DNA from 2 places in the Paenibacillus sp. FSL R10-2782 genome. Region 2 is predicted to be linked to the other one. Evidence: riboswitches for the same ligand, from Rfam matches in the RefSeq annotation. Region 2 holds a riboswitch; the other holds the start of a gene.
The links. Region 2 has a riboswitch for FMN ahead of ribE (riboflavin synthase). Riboswitches for the same ligand answer to the same signal wherever they lie in the genome.
Positions count from the first base shown of each region.

Region 1 (9,439 bases), 1.8 Mb from region 2:
ATATAAGCTGATCCCGAAGGAAGAGGTTCGTGATTAATCGCTTATCCTCTTTTCTTTCCATAAAAATGCCGGAGCGTAAAAAGCGTTCCCGGCGTTTTTTTTGTGTTTGGCTTTGTAAACTTTGGATTTGTTTTGTTCGATTTTGGTTTGGCCCTGCACAAAGGGTATAATAGAGTAAAAGGAGGCTACATATATGGAGAGGGAGAGTATTACAGTACATACCCGCCTGGGTCAGCTTCGTGGAGAAACGGTGAATGGATATCATGTATGGAAAGGCATCCCATATGCACAGCCTCCTGTGGGAAAACTGCGTTTTCACGCGCCTCAGCCTTTGAGGCCTTGGGAAGAGGTACGGGATGCGACAAGCTTTGGGCCGATCTGTCCGCAGCCTAAGCCATCTGCTGAGAGTATGACCGGGAATCTGGTTGAACCGCCTGAGCAGTCGGAGGATTGCTTGTACCTGAACGTCTGGACGCCTGCTTCGGAGGCACCTGCAAAGGGACGACCCGTGATGGTGTGGATTCACGGCGGAGCCTTTGTAACCGGGTCGGGAATTATTCCATTATATGATGGGGCACGGATGGCGGAAAATGGCGATGTTGTCGTCGTTACGCTCAATTATCGACTCGGGCCGTTGGGCTTTTTGCACCTGACTCCACGGGGAGACGGACTGACCTCTAATGCGGGGCTGCTGGATCAGATTGCTGCTTTGGAATGGGTCAGGGACCATATCGCCGCATTTGGAGGTAACCCGAACGAGGTGACGGTGTTCGGTGAATCAGCGGGAGCTATGAGCATTGCTGCGTTATTGGCTATGCCGGCCGCAGAGGGCCTGTTCCAGCGTGCTATTTTACAGAGCGGAGCATCGCAGGTGCTGCCGACTTCACAGGCGGAGCAAGTCACGGCTGCATATCTCCAGCAGTTGGGGGTGGACACCCTGCATCCGGAACGATTGTTTACACTGCCGACGGAGGCGCTCATGCTTGCCACGGTCAAGACGCATGAAATGATCGGATCGGGGCTGGCGATGCTCTATCAACCTGTTGTGGACGGTGTGACCTTGCCAGAGGCACCCTTATCTGCGATTGCCAAAGGATCAGCCAAGCAGGTATCCGTTCTGATCGGAACGAATTTGCACGAGGGTGCCTATTTTGTTCGCAAGGAATCCCATCTGATGAACAAGTCAATGGCGAGTCAGGCATTGGAAATGATGACGGGCATGCCAGATGTTGGCGAGTTAATGGAACCTTTTCCTGTTACGATTGAGGGGCAAGCGCAGATGCTGACCGATCTGTTTTTCTGGCGGCCTGCGCTGGCCCTGGCGGTTGCACAAGCCCTGTATGCCCCGGTGTGGATGTACCGTTTTGACTGGACGCTGCCGGGGCATTCTGTATTCGGACAAGCGGTTCATGGCGCGGAAATTGCGTTTGTTTTTGATAATCTGGAGCTGCTGGGCAAGCTCGGATTAGACGTTCATTCGCCTATGCGGACACTGGCTCACAATATGCAGCAGGCATGGGTTGCTTTTGCACGGGATGGAAAGCCTGTGCTGCCGGAAGAGGAGTGGCCCATGTACGACAGGGAAACGCGGGCTACGGCCATTTTTTATCAGGACATCTCGGTGCAGCATGACCCGAAAGGGGAAAGACGCCGTCGGTTGACCGGACAAATGAGCATCTGAGCCAAGGACAAGGATTGGGATACCACCCAACAGCTAACATACTAAAAGCCTTCGCCCGTATTTTTGTATACGGACGAAGGCCTTTTTAGACTGAACAGATACAGATGTATCGCAGGAACTAAATCTTGAAACGCTTCACCAGCTCTTGCAAATCCTGCGCCATATTGGACAGCTCCTGAGAGGAAGAAGCGATTTCTTCCATCGCCGCCATTTGCTCCTGTACGGCTGCGGAAGTCGTCTGTGAGCTATCCGCCGAATTGCGGGACAGGCTTGCCAGATGGGTAACAGTTGCCGAAACTTCCTCTGTACTGGCCGAAATTTGTTCAGCGGCTGCGGACACGCTTTGAATCTGTTCCACAATATGAGATGTGGAGCGCTCAATATTCGTGAAGGCACCTTCTGCATCTTGGCTAATACGCAGCCCCTCACCCACCTGGTTACGGACATTACCGTTCATCGTAGCCGTGGAGCGCTGGATCAAATCCAGCATCTGTGTAATGATCTGGCTGATGGAATCTGCGCTTTCCTTGGATTGCTCCGACAGCTTACGGACCTCCACGGCTACCACAGCGAATCCACGCCCGGCTTCGCCTGCTCTGGAGGCTTCAATCGACGCGTTCAGCGACAGCAGGTTGGTCTGCTTGGCAATGGCAGCAATCGCGCTATTCATCTGCTTCGCATCGTCAGAGAGCTGTGACAGCTCATCCATCAGGCTGGCGGTTTGGGTCACAGCTTCCAGAATACGGTCCATCTGTGTGCGTACGCTGCCGATCATTTGGCTGCCTTTGGCTACGTCATGCTCAGTCTGTCCTGCCGAATCTACAATGGAGCTTGCCGATTCCGCAATGGTGCTGACACCCTTGGCCATTTCCTCAACGGCATTGGCTGTTTGTTCGGATGCCTCTGCACTGGTGGTCGCATTTTCTGCGGATTCCATAACTGTTTCCGCTACATGCTGCACGGATTCCGTCGTTTGCTCTGTACTTTCCTTAATCATCAGAGAAGAGGATGCGAGTCGTGATGACGTCTGGTTGACCTCGGAAACCATCGTATGCAGTGCATGTGTCATCTGGTCAAAATTTTGCGCCAGCTCGCTGAATTCATCCTTGCCGGACAAATTGACCCGTGCGGTGAGATTGCCGTCACGGACATCGCGGGTTCCATTTTGCAGCTTGCCTAGTGGAATCAGGAACGAGCGAATCATCAGGATAATAACAATAGCAGCAGCCAGCACGGATATAGCAATAACGATCAGGCTTTGCTTCAAGATCGGTTGGGCTGCATCACTGTAATCCTCCAGATCGGACAGGGCGATAATGTTCCATCCAGTGAGGGGATCAACGATTGAGAAAGCCTCCACGGTTCTATTCATAAACTGAATTTGTTTTATGGAAGGAGCTTCTTGAGATTGTCCTTGAGCTGTTTTTGGCAATTCAGGTAATCCGGTAATGGTGTCTGCCGGTTTTTTACCCGTGTTCTTGAACGCTGCTCCAGCCCCGGATACGAGCTTGTGCTCGGCATCCACAATAAACAGTCCGCCGCGCTGACCAATGCTGATCCCGCTCAAGCTCTCGCTCATCTTATCCAGACTCAGGTTCAGTGCTATGGCCCCCTGTCCCTCCGTCAGGGTTCTTGATATAGTGACTACCAAATTACCCGTGGAGGCACTCGCCTTAGGAACTCCAACGATTACTTTACCGTCCTGTGCTGTAGCCAGCTTGTACCAAGTTTTTTGTCGGGGATCATAGTCTGTGGATTCTTTTTTCGGTGAACGGATGTATTCGCCCTTCGCATTACCCAGAATCACACCATCCAATTCAGGATGAGCCTTGGTGATTAGATCCAGCCTGGCCTGAATGGTGTCAGCGTTTGTGATAAAAGAATCGGATTGAAATTCAGATGCAAATACATCCATATCCTTCATAATGGGGGATACATATTGATTAATATTGCCTTGGATCAAATTCAAGTTCGTATTGACCGAGCTAGCCATTTGCTGGCGAAGCTGTGTTTCGGCACTCTGATACGAAAAATATCCAATAAGAATACTTGGAATCAATAGGACTGCCAAAAAAGATACAATCAATTTTGTCCGCATTAAATAGAACTGTTTGAGAAACCTGGCCCACCATGGAATTGTTTGTTTTACGTTAGTCATAGTTCTTGCTCCTCTGTGTGTGATGATCACTACATTGTTTTATTCGACAAAAGCTAAAGGATTTTATAGATGTAATCTCTGGGAAACGAGGAATAGTTGCATGTTTAGGACGTTTTTATCTAAAAATAGTTCTAAAGTAGTATATTAAATATTAATACTTATACATAAAAAGCCAAATCGGAGATGCAAAAGCATCTTCTCGATTTGGCTTGGGTGAGGGATAAAATGGACATTGAACCTATTCGTTTTTTTGCTGACGAGAAATCATAAAGAGTGTAATCCAGATAAGCATAAAGCCAGTCAATTGCGCTACCGTAACGATCTGCTGGAAAGCGATCCAGTTAATTACAACGCCGACCATCGGGAAGCTTAGTTCTGCCATCGTGGCATAAGACGCCTTGGTCGTACTGAGGCCCTTGTAATACAGTAACAGGCTGAGAAGACCGGGGAGCAGCGCCTGCAGCAACAGGTTGATAATCACGGCTGCGCCCGCCCATGTGCCAGCAGGCATATTCCAAGGTGCATGCTCCACAGAGGTGAGAACGATCAGCAGAGGCAGAGCCATCATGAAGCGCAGGGAGGTCACCGTCTCATATTTCATCGAACGAAGCAAGTAGCTTCCCATCACTGTCGAACCGCCCCACAGGACCGCAGCTCCAAGTGCAAGCAGGCTGCCGACGTGGACGAAATCATGAACATGTCCAAAAGGGAGCGACCAGCCGAAGGTAAGAAGATACGTCCCAAACAGAGCCACGACAATTAATATTCCAAAATTACGCGGCAGCATTTCCTTCAATATAATGCGGGCCAGAATAATAGCGACCAACGGTTGAAGCTTTTGGAGCAGCAGCACAGCGTTAAGATCACCGTTGCTGAGTGCCATTGTGAAAATCACGCTGGCTAGAGCCGAGCCGCCCCACGAGACGAACAAAATAGCCAAAATCTGACGAAGCCGTACCGCTTTAAGCTCCTCGCGATGCTTCCACAGCACTGGTGCCAGGGCGATAAAGAGCAGCACATGCTCCATCAGCACAATTTGTGTAGAGGTAAATGATTTGAGCAAAATAATACGAAACAGCGGGTCCGCGCCCCACAAGGCCGCTCCAATCGCGACTAGCCAAAAACCGCTTTTCATGTGGGAGCTACGATCAAAACCTTTGGATGTTAGTACAGTTGATGATTGACTCATACTCAATTAGCTCCTTGCGAATACAGGACCGGTGGCACAAAAACCCCCGTCCATGGCGATAGGCCATGCAAGACGGGGGTTGATCAAATAAACTTGCCGCTTTATGCAAGTTAAGAAGTTGCTGCAAAACCAAGAATGCAGCATTCATCCACTTGACGGCATGTTCATGCTTCGATCTTCTTCCATCCGGACTTTACCGTCGGCTTTGGCATCTCACCAAATCAGTCCGTATCTTGTTGCCAGATACAGAGTCGCGGGCTTAGCTCCATGAGCCATACCGCCGGTTGGGAATCACACCCTACCCCGAAGATCCTTATTCCGTTTTTTAATTTCTCCTATAGGATATACCTGTTTTAGAATGAAGTCCAGTGAAAAATATGTGTACATCGAACAAAGGTTTTCATTTATTTTTTGAAATCGTTTTACAAAATTACATATTACGAGGTAATATCTTTGTACTCGATACGACGGATGGCCGCATAAGCTACGAGCATCCCCAGCGCGGCAAAGCCGATCTGTACAAGTGCAATGGAGCTAAGTGTAGCGCCGTTATTATTCGAGAACAGCAGGGCTACGATTAGGATCGAGCTCACGATGGTGGTGGGTATCGAGTATTTTCGCATTCCCATGTACAGCGGAACCAGCCCCATAAAGCTTGCTGCAACCGCATTGATCAGTGTCCGCACTGATTGCTGTCCTAGTGTAGTGAGGCTAAGCTTATCTGGTACAATAACGACGAACTGATTTAATAGATGAAGGGCTGCCGTAATGATGATTTCCGATAAAATAATGGACAGGAACGTAAACAGCAACACGACCAAGAGTTTGGCGACCATTAGCTTTTTGCGGTCAATCGGGTACATGAACAAGATGTTAATCGACTTGGACTTAAATTCGCTCACAATAAAGCGGCACAGCAGGACGGAGGCAAATACAATAAACGTGGCCCTCACCATATTGTCCATGAGATTGAGAAGCTGAGCGTACTGTGTAAATTCGGGTACTCCTTCAATGTGGCTGTCCTGCGCAATAGTACTGAGCAACCCTAGAATGCAGGCGTTGGCGATCAGCGCCGAACGGATATATCCCGCCAAATGAAACTTTTTCAACTCCAGTTGCATCAGTTTAAGCATGGAGTTCACCTCCATGTAACAGCCGCACGAAGTAGTCTTCCAGCGTACTGTTTTTTTGGTGGATGGAATCCACCTCTACCTCATTTAAAATGAGTGTTTTCGTAATTTGCTTCTGCGGTACACTTGTATCGTAAATGCGTATATTCTGATCATTCAGCACCCGGATATTCGTCAGATTCAGGTGATGGGAGAGGACGTAGGTCGCTTTTTTGCAGTCATTGGTCGTAAATTCGATGTATTCCGTATTGGTTTCCCGCACCTGTTCCATCGACACTTCCTCAATCAATCGACCGTGATTAATCACACCCACCGTATCAGCAATTTGCTCGATTTCCACTAAAATGTGGCTGGACACAAGGATCGTCATGCCATATTCCTTGCACAGCATGTGAAATAATTGGCGGATTTCCTTGATCCCCACCGGGTCCAATCCATTAATGGGTTCGTCCAAAATCAGCAGCTCCGGCTTGGTCGCAATCGCTCGGGCGATCCCGAGACGCTGCTTCATCCCCAGTGAGAAATCCTTTACCGGCTTGTCATCTGCATTTCGCAGGTTCACTAGCTCCAGTGCATCCCGAACAGCCTGCTTGTTATAATAGCCCATGTATTGACAATGAAGTTCGAGATTTTGCCGGGCCGTCAGCCTGTCATAAAAAATCGGATATTCAATAATCGAGCCCATCCGGCCGAGCAGGTGGTACGACTTTGGCGTTAATTTTTCACCGAACAATTCAATCTCACCCGAGGTCGGCTTGAGCAGGTTCGTAATCATTTTCATAATCGTTGTCTTGCCCGCCCCATTGGGACCGAGAAAGCCATAAGTTTCCCCCTGGCGCACATTCATGCTGACCCCCGTTACAATTTCGTTGCCCTTCAGGGCCTTGGTCAGTTGATGCGTCCGTAATATGTAAGTCATGGGTGTTCTCCCTTCGTATACTGTTGATAATTCAAGGATAAAGGGCGAAATGTTCATTTTTCTTTCCCGTTTCTTACAAAATTATTAAGTTCGATTAATAGTTGATTTTTTTCAATGTAAAAGAGAAGATCGTCCGCTCATAAGGTATGCTGCTCAAATGAATTTCTCCGTTCATCGTCTCAACCAGACGTTTGGCAATCGTAAGACCCAGCCCGCTGCCCTGTATCGCCTTATTGCGGGAATCCTCAAGCGTGTACATACGTTCAAAAACCTTGTCCTGCTCAGGCTCCTGTATGCCTTGCCCCCGATCCCATACCTCTATACGCACCGTGTCCTGCTGTTCCGTTAGAGTCAGTCCCAGTGTCCGACCATCGGCACCGTAGCGAATCGCATTGGAAATCAGATTGTTCAGCACCCGCCCAATCGCTCCTTCGTTCCCCAAGGCATGAATGGGGTGCTCCGGGATATCAATATGCACAGCAAACCCCTGCGCGGTCAGCAGATCATAAAACTCCAAAATGCTGCGTCTGCACAGCTCTCCCACCTCCAGCCGGGTCAACGGAATGTCCGTATCATTAGCCTCCAGCTTTGCCAAGCTAAAAAAGCTTCCGATCAGCTCAATCGCTTCGCTTGTCTTCTGATGAATCCTGGATAGCAGCTTTGCACGTTCTTCCGGCAAAATATGCGGATCGGCATCCAGCATCTCGGCATACCCGAGCACCACCGTCAGCGGGGTCCTGAGATCGTGGGAAATGTTTGAAATCATTTTGCGCATGGCGATTTGGCTTCGGTTGTAATCCACAGACACTCTCAAATTCAAGTCCAGCAAACGGTTAATTTCCGTCATGAGGCGTTGCAACTCAGCGTCACCCGTGACATATAGCAGCTTTTCCGCATGATTAACAGTTACAATCCGTTCCAGTGCGTTTCGGATATCCTTTATTTTGCGCTTTTGCGCCACACGCTCCCGCCAGAGCCATACAATAACGACGGATAGGATGAGGACGACGATCCATTCAGAGATGCTCTCGATGTTCATATCACCCGTTCTCCCATTTGTAGCCAATGCCCCATAAGGTCTTAATATGAACAGGGTGGGAGGGGTCTTCTTCGATTTTCTCACGTAAGCGGCGGATATGGACGTTAATCACATTTTCGTCACCCATATAGTCCTCTTTCCAGATAAACCCGTATAATTGCGCTTTGGTAAATACACGGTTCGGATGGGTTACAAATAGCTTGAGAATATCAGATTCCTTAGCTGTTAACTGAATTTGGATTCCGTTGCGGGTGACCATAAAATGATCAAAATCAATGCGCAGATTTCCGTAGGTCAGGACCTGTGCTTTCGGCTGTTCCTCCTGTTGTTGCTGGCGTGCATAGGTAGTGGCTCTGCGGATTGCAGACTGAATGCGTGCTGTCATTTCCAGCATAGAAAAGGGCTTGGCGACATAATCGTCTGCTCCGAAGCCCAGTCCAAGCGCTTTATCCACGTCGCTATCCTTAGCTGACATAATCAGAATCGGGACAGCGCTGTGGGTACGGATTCGACGGATGACCTCCATACCATCCACCTTGGGCATCATCAGATCCACCAATACCAGATCGTAGGTGTGACGTTCAAAGGCAAGAAGCCCTTCTTCCCCGTTATAGGCGGTGGTTAATGTGTAACCTTCCTTGGTGAGTGCTTTGAGTAGCATTTCGGCAATGGATGTATCATCTTCAATGAGTAAAATATGTTGTGACATAGGTGTGGAACACCCCTAATTTTTAGATTAAGCTCGTGTGACGAGCTGTACCTGAATTATATAGAGCAGTGGAGGGAATTTCTATAAAAAATATCCATGGAAGCTATAGAGTTCAGAAATTATAATATTAAACAATCTCATTATAATAAAGTGGAAAAATGAGAAATGGAGAATACAGGATTATATATTACATAATGCAAGAAATTGTGATAAAGTGAATATGGGCTTTGGTAGGTTCTTACAAATGTATTGATGTAATATATTTGTGATTTTGGATTTTACCAAGATTCTCTAAACAATAAGAAGCTTCTTACCTTGTGATCTATTACTTGTTAATAGATATTTAGTAATTATCAAGAACCTACTTCAGCCTATTCTAATACAAGGAGGAAATTTATTTGAGAGCATTTGAATTGTTTTACGAACTCTATAAAATCGAAAACTTAAGAGAAGTCTATTCTGAAAGAATCAAAAATAATTCTTCCCCGGGCCTAGACAGAATTAATAGACGAATATTTGAAAGAGAGCTTGATAAAAACCTAAGTATTATTAATAGTAAGGTAATTAACGGTACATACAAGTTTACAAAATACAAACAAAAATTAATTTCTAAG
Region 1 covers NZ_CP151951.1:1,372,666-1,382,104, forward strand. The annotation lists gene NST83_RS06300 (GbsR/MarR family transcriptional regulator) at 1-37, shown strand, start outside; gene NST83_RS06305 (carboxylesterase/lipase family protein) at 194-1,681, shown strand; gene NST83_RS06310 (methyl-accepting chemotaxis protein) at 1,800-3,839, opposite strand; gene NST83_RS06315 (DMT family transporter) at 4,078-5,028, opposite strand; FMN riboswitch at 5,199-5,343, opposite strand; gene NST83_RS06320 (ABC transporter permease) at 5,466-6,161, opposite strand; gene NST83_RS06325 (ABC transporter ATP-binding protein) at 6,154-7,077, opposite strand; gene NST83_RS06330 (sensor histidine kinase) at 7,172-8,116, opposite strand; gene NST83_RS06335 (response regulator transcription factor) at 8,118-8,825, opposite strand; gene NST83_RS06340 (reverse transcriptase/maturase family protein) at 9,224-9,439, shown strand, end outside.
Region 1: another riboswitch for FMN. It lies ahead of NST83_RS06315 (DMT family transporter); the one in region 2 lies ahead of ribE (riboflavin synthase).

Region 2 (9,439 bases):
ATAATTGAGCCGGATCGCGATCAGCGTGGTAGGAATAAGCGTAATGCTGGCCGTGTTCAAAGCGAGCAGCGTACACATAGCGGGTGTAGCGGTCTGCTTGTCGGGATTCAGAGATTGCAGCTCTTGCATCGCCTTAATGCCCATCGGAGTTGCTGCATTGCCCAAGCCGAGCAGATTAGCGCTCATATTAGACAAGATATACCCCATAGCCGGATGATTACGCGGAACATCAGGAAACAGAAAAGCTACTAGCGGGGCGAGCAGTTTGGATATTTTCTGTAAAAGCCCGCCATCTTCCGCCAGCTTCATCATACCCATCCAGAACACAAGCACACTAATTAGTCCAAAGCATACCGTGACGCCCGTAGCCGCCCCATCAAATGCCGCCTTGGTCACCACTTCAATATTCCCTTGCGCGGCGGCAAACACAAATCCAATACAAATCAGGGCTACCCATATGAGATGAATCAAGGCCGGTCCCTCCCTTTCACCAATGAATGTAAACTAACCCCTATGCTCCAAACAGATTTCTTAAAACTGCGCTCCATCCGCTCGCCCAGGTGCGCTCTTGATTGCCGCCGCTTGCGGAAGCTTGTGGAGTCGGCATTTCCTGTTGTGGTTGTACTGTGTTTGGATTGGGTAGCTTGCTACCTTTATCATACACAGGTACGGAGCCAATAAGCTTGCCGTACAGCAGAAACTCAACACGTCCGCGTAAGCCGAAGGATACGTCAGTTCTGTTAGAGTGGGACTTTTTATACAGGACTAGTCTTTTGCGCAGTTGCGCCTTCTCCCCATCATGCAAAGGATAAGCGAAGCTTGTGCCAGTCAAGAGCGGATAACCGTCAATCGGTTGTTGCTTGTCCGTAATCGGAATAAGTGGATAATATTGGAATCCGTAGTCGAGCATGCGGGCATGGTCGTTCCAATCGTCTCCATCATTTAAGGTAACAGCGGCAAGCTGGCGACCGCCCCGTGTAGCTGAGCTGACCAGACAGCGAAACGCTTTTTTCGTAAAACCCGTTTTTACACCATCAGCTCCCTCATAGAGCCTCAGCATCTTGTTCTTGTTATGCCATGAATAATCCCATGATTCATTCGGATTAGGCGCTTTTTTTAACTCCGTCTTCACAATGCGGGCAAAGGTCGGATTATGCAGCGCATAAGCGGTAAGCCGGGCCATATCATTGGCAGAGGAATAGTGACCCTCGGCATCCAGTCCATGCGGATTAGCAAAGTGGGAATGGCTTAGTCCAAGCTCAACCGCCTTCTCATTCATCAAATGAACAAATCCCTCCTCCGTCCCTCCCACATGCTCAGCAATGGCGGAAGCCGCATCGTTACCGGAACGGAGCATCAAGCCGTACAGCATATTTTCCAGTGTCATTTGTTCACCCTTTTGTAGAAAAAGCGAGGAACCCTCTTTGGCAAAAGCCGTCGGACTCACCTTTACCGGATCCTGCAAGCGTCCATGTTCGATGGCTACGATCGCGGTCATGATTTTGGTCAAACTGGCAATTCGCAGCTCTCGGTCACCCTCGGCGGAATATATGATTCTTCCTGAAGTGACATCTATAAGAGAGGCAGCCTGCGCATGTGTTGTAAAAACAGGTGGAACTTCCTCCTTCTTTACTGCCCCCCGAACAGGCTGCGGATCCAGTAATGTGAGCGGGAATGTCAGGACGAGCAGCACTGCCAGCGGCAACACAAATGCACGTGTCTTGGGCAAAAGCTGACTGTGGCCCGTTTGGATTGTTGGCTTTCTTTTAAACATTTGGATTCCTCCGGTTTTGAACAAGTCTTGTACCATTCTATGTCCAAGCTGTTCAAAGTATGTCCACCTTTATAGCAGAAAATCCCTCCAGAGATAATGGTGTACCGTCCCTTTCTTCCGCTTACTTTTTGAAGGAAACCAGGCAACTTGCACTCTAGATGACATATATATAATAGTTACTAAACTTGATGAATGAATGGAGGTACCCACATGCAGCGGCAACAGTTTGAAACGACCTTAAGAAGCCGAATTGTCGAGGCAGCGGAAGCCTTGAATCAAAGCGGTGTATCCTTTGCCACCTTTGATACCGCACGCTGTAACGAGCAATTTTGGAATTTTACAGAAAAAGGCGGATTTCAGATTAAAGCAGGTGTCACTCCGGCGCAGGGGATCAGGGATATTTTTGAGAATGGACATAAATATGCCTTTGAGTGTGCGACAGCTATGGTCATTGTGCTCTACAAAGGAGTGCTGGATTCCATTCTGGAAAGTGAATTTAATCGGATTTTTGCCGATATGCTGCTGTATGATTGGCACTATGACAGTGATCTCAGACTCATACAGGAGCAAGGGAGTCACAAGGCTGTTCCTGGCGATATTCTGTATTTCAATAATCCTGATGTATCACCCGAAACGCCGGAGTGGAAAGGAGAAAATGTTGTCAAGCTAAGGGAAGACTCGTTTTATGGTCACGGCATCGGCATTCGCACAGCCGAAGGCATCATTGACTCCCTCAATCGTCATCGACGACCGGGGGCCACCACTTCTGCTTATTTGACAAATGAAGTGATCTACCCCGATTTTGCCTATCTGTCGCAGTTTGCCCCTGAAGGAAACCGGGAAGAAGAACTTGCGCTGAGCCCTTCACAAGAGCACCCTCCCCGTATACATGCGAGCATTGGTGGAAGACAGTATATCCGTGCATAAAAGTACTTTGGTTAGGTGTATGTAAAAAAAGAGGGTGTTCCTTAGCCAATAGCTGACTTTGGAACACCCTCCTGTGCTAAAAATCCTACTCCATGCCGTTACAAAGAAGCTGGGCCAGTGTGATTGTGATCTGTGTTAACATCTACCGGGACCTGTGGAGGCGGAGTATGCATATCCACGTCGGCATTCCGGAAGATAGATTGGACTTTATCAATCAGGTATGGTGTAGAGTCGATCAATTTTTCAATCAGATGAGTCTGATTATCCAGCGGAACGATTTGTGCACCTTGTTTGCCAACAACCAAAAAAGCGATTGGATGAATGGATACCCCGCCACCGCTACCGCCACCAAAAGGATGTCCTTCCTTGCCGCTGTGAGCACCTGACGACGAGGATGTATGAAGCGCCTCTTCATCTACATTAAAATCGCTGCCCCCGGCTGCGAAGCCAAATCCCACCTTACTAATCGGCAAAATAACGGAACCATCGGGTGTTTCCACCGCGTCCCCCACAATCGTATTCACGTCCACCATGGCTTTGATGTTCTCCATGGCGGTTTGCATGAGCCCTTGAATCGGGTGATCTGACATGATTATTCCTCCTCTGCTTTGTTCAAGCGTAGACTGCCTTTTCTTACGCTATTGTGCGCAGGGTTCAAGGAAATATGTATGGCTCATTATTCCTCATGCTTTATTGGTTGCTTGGAGAATACCCGTTTCCACGCCTCTGCACCACCTGGTACGCGCCATATGCGGTAAGCCAGCATGAGCATCGAATAAACGACATAACCCAGTGAAATACTTGCCTCACAGGTCAAAGTGGTAGTAAAACGTAGGCGATCCACCCAATAAGGCACGACAAACAGCTTAGGTGTGCAGTTCATGCGCACAAAGCTGGAGGCAAAACCGATCAGTGACGTTTTCAGCCCCCACAGTATCCCGGTAGAGGTAGCTGTATAAGCAGCGTCAGCAAGACTGATATTGGTGGACCATTCCATTTTCGACATTGTCACATGGGCTAGTGTATGACGTATCCATCGTTGGAAGGACCTCGTTCCTTTCAGCAGTATCCGAACGTCGTGTATAAATCGCTTAATTTTCTCTTTATCGATGGTGCCGCTGTCAATGGTGGCGTCGGTTTTATGTATGTTTTTGTTGCGATCGAGTCGATAGAGAAGCCCTTTTTGCAAACCAGCCAGCAGAATAGCCGGAATGTCATAATTTATTTTAATCCACCCGTACAGAAATCTGATCTCCAGATGCGCCCGGTCATCAGTATCATGCTTGGCAATATCCAGCTTCAATCGGATACGGGAGAGCAGAACAGCCAGCACAAGTAACAAAACGACGATGATGGCGATACCGATCCATTTCCACACTGGCGAGTCCTCCCTGCCTTTTTTCTCCATGGATATACCATGGCAAAAATAGTATGGCCCTTCGCCCGGAAAACATGCATCCTGAAATGCTAAACAGCCAGCTCCCATTACGCGGGGACTGGCTGTTTACTAAATTTCGAACCTGTAACAATGAAGAGGAACCCGTATAAAAGGCTTCTGTCAGGCATCAAGATTCCGTATTATTCATATCCGGCTGACTGCTCTCCAAACGTTCGAACAACAATTGTGTCTCTTCCTCCAAATGTTCCGAGTCCTCAAACAACTCAGGCTGCGGCAAATCCGCCAAAGAACCCAAACCAAAATAATCCAGAAATGACTTCGTCGTACCATACAAAATCGGCCGTCCTATAGCCTCAGCCCGACCTTTTTCCTCAATAAGCTCCTTGTTGACCAGAGTATGTATGGCCCGCTCAGATTTGACACCGCGAATATCTTCGATTTCAATTCTTGTAATGGGCTGGCGATAGGCCACAATGGCAAGTGTCTCCAAAGCTGCTTGCGACAGCGAGGCACGTGCCGGAGAGTAGGCGAGATTTTCAAAATAAGGTGCATGTTCGGATAAGGTTGCCAACTGATAGTGACCGGCGATACGGACAATTTGCAGACCTCTTCCTCCCTGCTCCATGTCCTGCTTCATATCCTCCAGACCCTTTTCAACCAGCTCTTGCTGCTGCTCTACAATGTCGGCGATCTGCTTGGCGGACAACCCTTCCTCTCCCGCGAGAAACAGCAGTCCCTCAATAATTGATTTCAGCTTCAGATAATCCATTAACCCGTAAATCCCCTCTCCACTCCATTACAATATCATCGAAAAGTTTCTCCTGATAGCAGAAAATCTGTTTCATTTTCATCAGTTCGAGGATAGCCAAAAAGGTGACTACCACTTCATGCCTATACATATCCTCATGCATCAGCTTGGAGAATAAAAGCCGTCCCCCCGTTCCCACCAGCTCCAACGCCCCGATAACCTGCCGAATACGGTCCTTGACCGAAATCTCATCTCGGTGAATACGGGTTACCGTCGTACGTCGTTCAGCTTTTCTCAGTGCACGCTGAAAAGCCGCGACCAAATCGCTTGCATGCAGCCCGTGCACGGGATTGGCAGGTTCGGTGGGCAGGAATGCGCTCAGATCCTCCGGTTCCTTGCCATAGATCAGACTTCGTTCCCATTCACGTTCGCTCAGATGGCGGGCAATCCCTTTATATTTACGATACTCCACCAGCTTGCGAACCAGTTCATCCCGTGGATCATAATCCTCTTCTTCATAAAAATCCAAATCGTCATATTCCATTACAGGTGGCTTGGGAAGCAGCAATTTACTCTTAATGGATAAGAGCGTCGCCGCCATTACCAGAAACTCGCTCGTAATGTCCAGTTCCAGCTCCTGCATACTGTGCAAAAAAGCCATATACTGATCGGTAATATCACTAATAGGGATATCCTGAATATCGATCTCGGCCTTATCAATCAGATGCAACAGCAGATCCAGCGGACCCTCGAATGTTTCTAGCTTGTAATTTACGACTGTCAATATGCTTCCCCCTGCCTTACTCCAATCATCATTCAACAATACCTTTCCCCGTTAGCACTTATGCTCGACTTTATCAATCCCTCTTTCTGTAGTATATACGTCATCGCCTTGCTTAACAATCCAATCCCATTTTCCGGCTATAGTTATGCCGTTCCATTCAGATGTTCACAAAATTAAAACTGCTTGCCCAGATTCGCCATCTCAATCGCAGCCAGCGCTGAATCCCAGCCTTTATTACCAGCCTTCGTACCTGCACGCTCAATAGCCTGCTCTATGTTTTCCGTCGTCACTACACCGAAAATAACAGGCACACCTGTTTTCAGACTGCTTGCCGCCACACCCTTGGCCACTTCATTGCAGACGATATCATAATGCGAGGTAGAACCACGAATCACCGTACCCAGCGTAATAACAGCATCGTATTTACCGCTTGCAGCCATTTTTTGAGCAATTAGTGAAATTTCAAAAGCGCCTGGCACCCAGGCCACATCAATCTCATCTTCCCCCGCTCCATGCCGCTGAAGTGCGTCGATTGCACCACTTAACAGCTTACTCGTAATAAACTCATTAAACCGGCCCACTACAATACCATACTTCAAACCATCCGATACGAGATTACCTTCCAGAAAACGTGCCATATGAATCAACCTCTCTTTTTTAAAATAATGAGTTGCAAAACTGTACTTACAATGACATACGACGACGATAATCAATCAAATCCTGAATACTGATCAGCTTCAAATGATGACGCTTGGCGATCACTGCCAAATCAGGTACCCGAGCCATGGACCCATCTTCCTTTATAATTTCGCAAATGACCCCGGCGGGTTTGGAGCCGCAGAGCCGGGCCAGATCAACAGCCGCCTCGGTATGACCCGCACGCTGCAAAACACCCCCATCGTGGGCGATCAGCGGAAACATGTGACCTGGCTTGCGGAAATCACTTCCTGTGGCTGTTTCGTCGGTCAGCGCACGCACGGTCAATGAACGCTCGGCTGCTGAAATCCCCGTTGTCGTTTCTCTGTGATCCACCGACACGGTAAAGGCTGTGCCGTGGAAATCTGTATTTTGCTCCACCATCGGCTGCAATTCCAGTGCCTCGGCTCTTTGCCCTGTAATCGGCACACAGACCAACCCGCGGCCTTCGGTAATCATGAAATTAATGACCTCGGGGGACGCCTTTTCAGCCAGAGCGATAAAATCGCCTTCGTTTTCCCGTTGCTCATCATCCACCACGATCACGACTTTACCGTTCTTTAGTTCCTCCAGCGCTTCTTCAATGGAATCCAGACGAATTTCCATTTCCTGCTCCAACACACCATACTCCACGACGTCAGCCACTATGTTTGAATGGCTCTCTCTACTCCCGCTTTCCATTACGCTTTCCTCCTTATTTCTTATGGCATCAGGCAAAGCCGTGCTTCGCCAAATAATCCAGACTCATAGGAGCTTTCTCTGTTCCCTCCGTCACTGCTAATTTTCCGTAGTTCAAAAGCTGCTCCACATATTTGCCTAAGATGTCGCATTCAATATTGACGGAGTCTCCCTCACGTTTGGCCTGCAAGGCCGTCTCGGATAAAGTATGGGGGATGATAGATACGGCAAAGGTATCTCCCGTGCGCTGGGCAACCGTAAGGCTGATACCGTCGAGAGTAATCGAGCCTTTGAGAAGAATATATTTGAATATTGCCTGATCAGTAGGAGCGACTTCATACACAACCGCATTCTGGTCTGAGGTCACCCGACGAATCGTGCCCGTTCCATCCACATGTCCTTGTACGATATGCCCTCCGAACCTGCCGTTCGCCACCATAGCCCGTTCCAAATTGACCTGGCTACCGGATTTCAGCTCCTTCAAATTACTGCTGCGAAAGGTTTGCGGCATCACGTCTACCTTAAAATTCTTAGTACCCACCTGTGTTGCGGTCAGACAAACACCATTCACGGAAACACTGTCTCCTATTTTCAAATCGCCCAATACCACAGCACCTGTAATGCCCAGCACCATCGCTTCTCCGCTTCTGGAAATCTGCTGAATCCGTCCCACCTCCTCGACCAATCCGGTAAACATGCCTTCACTCCTTTCCATCTAAAGTTCAGTTTATTCCTGATTCATCAGGGTAAGCGCAAAAAACCCCCAGTCCGGATCATATCCGTCATGGGGGTGATGAGAGTCGAATTTGCAGTATGCAAGCGCAGTCCATATACATCCTGAGACCACATGAATAACAAGCTTGCCAATAGAAAGCATGAATGTGCATACGACCAAATACGCTCAGAAGCATCTCCGAAAAAAGCTTGAAGAACAAGCAATCTTCCGTATGCTATCTGCAACGAAATAAGCCGTACGTACCATTACGTATGCTAAAAATCGGCACATGTCACGTCATGCACATGCGCTTCGTATCCTTCTCCCATCCAGACTATACTGTCGGTCCCGGAATTGCACCAGGTCCACCGTCTGCTGATCGTTCAGCATCCGGGTCACGGACTAAGCCGCGCTGTTCATCGCAGAAGCTATGTACAGACACGTCATCACCGCCGGTGGGGAATTGCGCCCCGCCCCGAAGGATCTTGCTCTTATTTAATTGAATTAGCATTAAACTTGTTACGTATATTAGCACCGACTTCTAAAAAAAGCAAGTTATCGGATAGAAGCTCCTGCTTTTGTTTTAACATATTGGCTGGAAAGCTCCTCAAACCAGGTTTTATCATTCATATGAAGCGCCAGATCAATCAGATCAGCCAGTTCTTCCAGGCCGAGCTGTGTAGCATGGTCAAAGGTAATAACCGCTGAAGCCGTGGGTCCGTGACCTCCTTCAGAGCATGCGTCATAATCCAACCGTACCTCAACATGCCCGTCAATAAACTCACATTTTAGAAAATAAATAATTTCACACATTAATATCGGACGCACCTGCGTCTCCAGCACACAATCCATCACCTTGGCGGAATAATGCTGGTTCGTCAGCGTGAATTTGTGATCCGTCGCTGCCAGCGATGTCCGTCCAAAGTCATACGTAAATTTCAGTTCCACTGGCGTGATATTCATGACCTTGGGTATTTGCTTCTTTATAATTTCGATTATTTCAACTGTATTCAGCTTAATCATACCTGCACCTCATTGCATCTTAAAATTCAGAGAAAGCTCTAATTCAATATGTTTCACGTAGGCCTTCACTCCTATATCGGAAATCATTACCTGATTTTTTATGCTTCATCCCATAAACGACAAAAAAGATTCTTCGCGCAACAAGCGCAAAGAATCTTGATCGTACCGGTGCCGCAATATCTTATAACAATGTTCAAATTTTATTATGCAAAAAAATTGGATTATAGCTCCGAAATTTCATGTTTCTTTTTCAGGATACTCCAGCGGCGTTCAATCTCCTGCTCAAAGGTAGCCAGCGTGGCTTCCTCCTTGAGAAGATGTTTTGTTTTGCCCATTAATTTGAGCCATTCTGCGGCTGGAATCCGTTTTCCCTTGTCCTCCGGATTGTACGTAATCGTCGTACTGCCTTGCTCAATCTCGTACAGCGGGAAAAAGCAAGACTCCACAGCTGCACCCACAATGCTGGTACCCAGTCTATCCTCGGATTTCCAGTTCAGTGGACAGGCGCACAGGATTTTACCATAGGCCGTTCCCACGTTATTGGCATACCATTGTGCCTTGGCCGCTTTACGCAGCATATCCTGCGGATGGCTTTCCGCTGCCGTGAAGGCATATGGAATATTGCAGGCAGCCATAATTTGCACCGTATCCTTGTGGTGACCCTGCTTGCCTTTTTGCATTTTCCCTACGCCTGA
Region 2 covers NZ_CP151951.1:3,208,387-3,217,825, forward strand. The annotation lists gene NST83_RS14430 (nucleoside recognition domain-containing protein) at 1-471, opposite strand, end outside; gene NST83_RS14435 (D-alanyl-D-alanine carboxypeptidase family protein) at 512-1,774, opposite strand; gene NST83_RS14440 (protein-glutamine gamma-glutamyltransferase) at 1,985-2,701, shown strand; gene ytfJ (GerW family sporulation protein) at 2,800-3,291, opposite strand; gene NST83_RS14450 (DUF2953 domain-containing protein) at 3,378-4,079, opposite strand; gene scpB (SMC-Scp complex subunit ScpB) at 4,267-4,869, opposite strand; gene NST83_RS14460 (segregation/condensation protein A) at 4,838-5,632, opposite strand; gene ribE (6,7-dimethyl-8-ribityllumazine synthase) at 5,806-6,270, opposite strand; gene ribB (3,4-dihydroxy-2-butanone-4-phosphate synthase) at 6,317-7,009, opposite strand; gene ribE (riboflavin synthase) at 7,038-7,703, opposite strand; FMN riboswitch at 8,035-8,208, opposite strand; gene NST83_RS14480 (IDEAL domain-containing protein) at 8,277-8,744, opposite strand; gene NST83_RS14485 (thiamine pyrophosphate-dependent enzyme) at 8,966-9,439, opposite strand, start outside.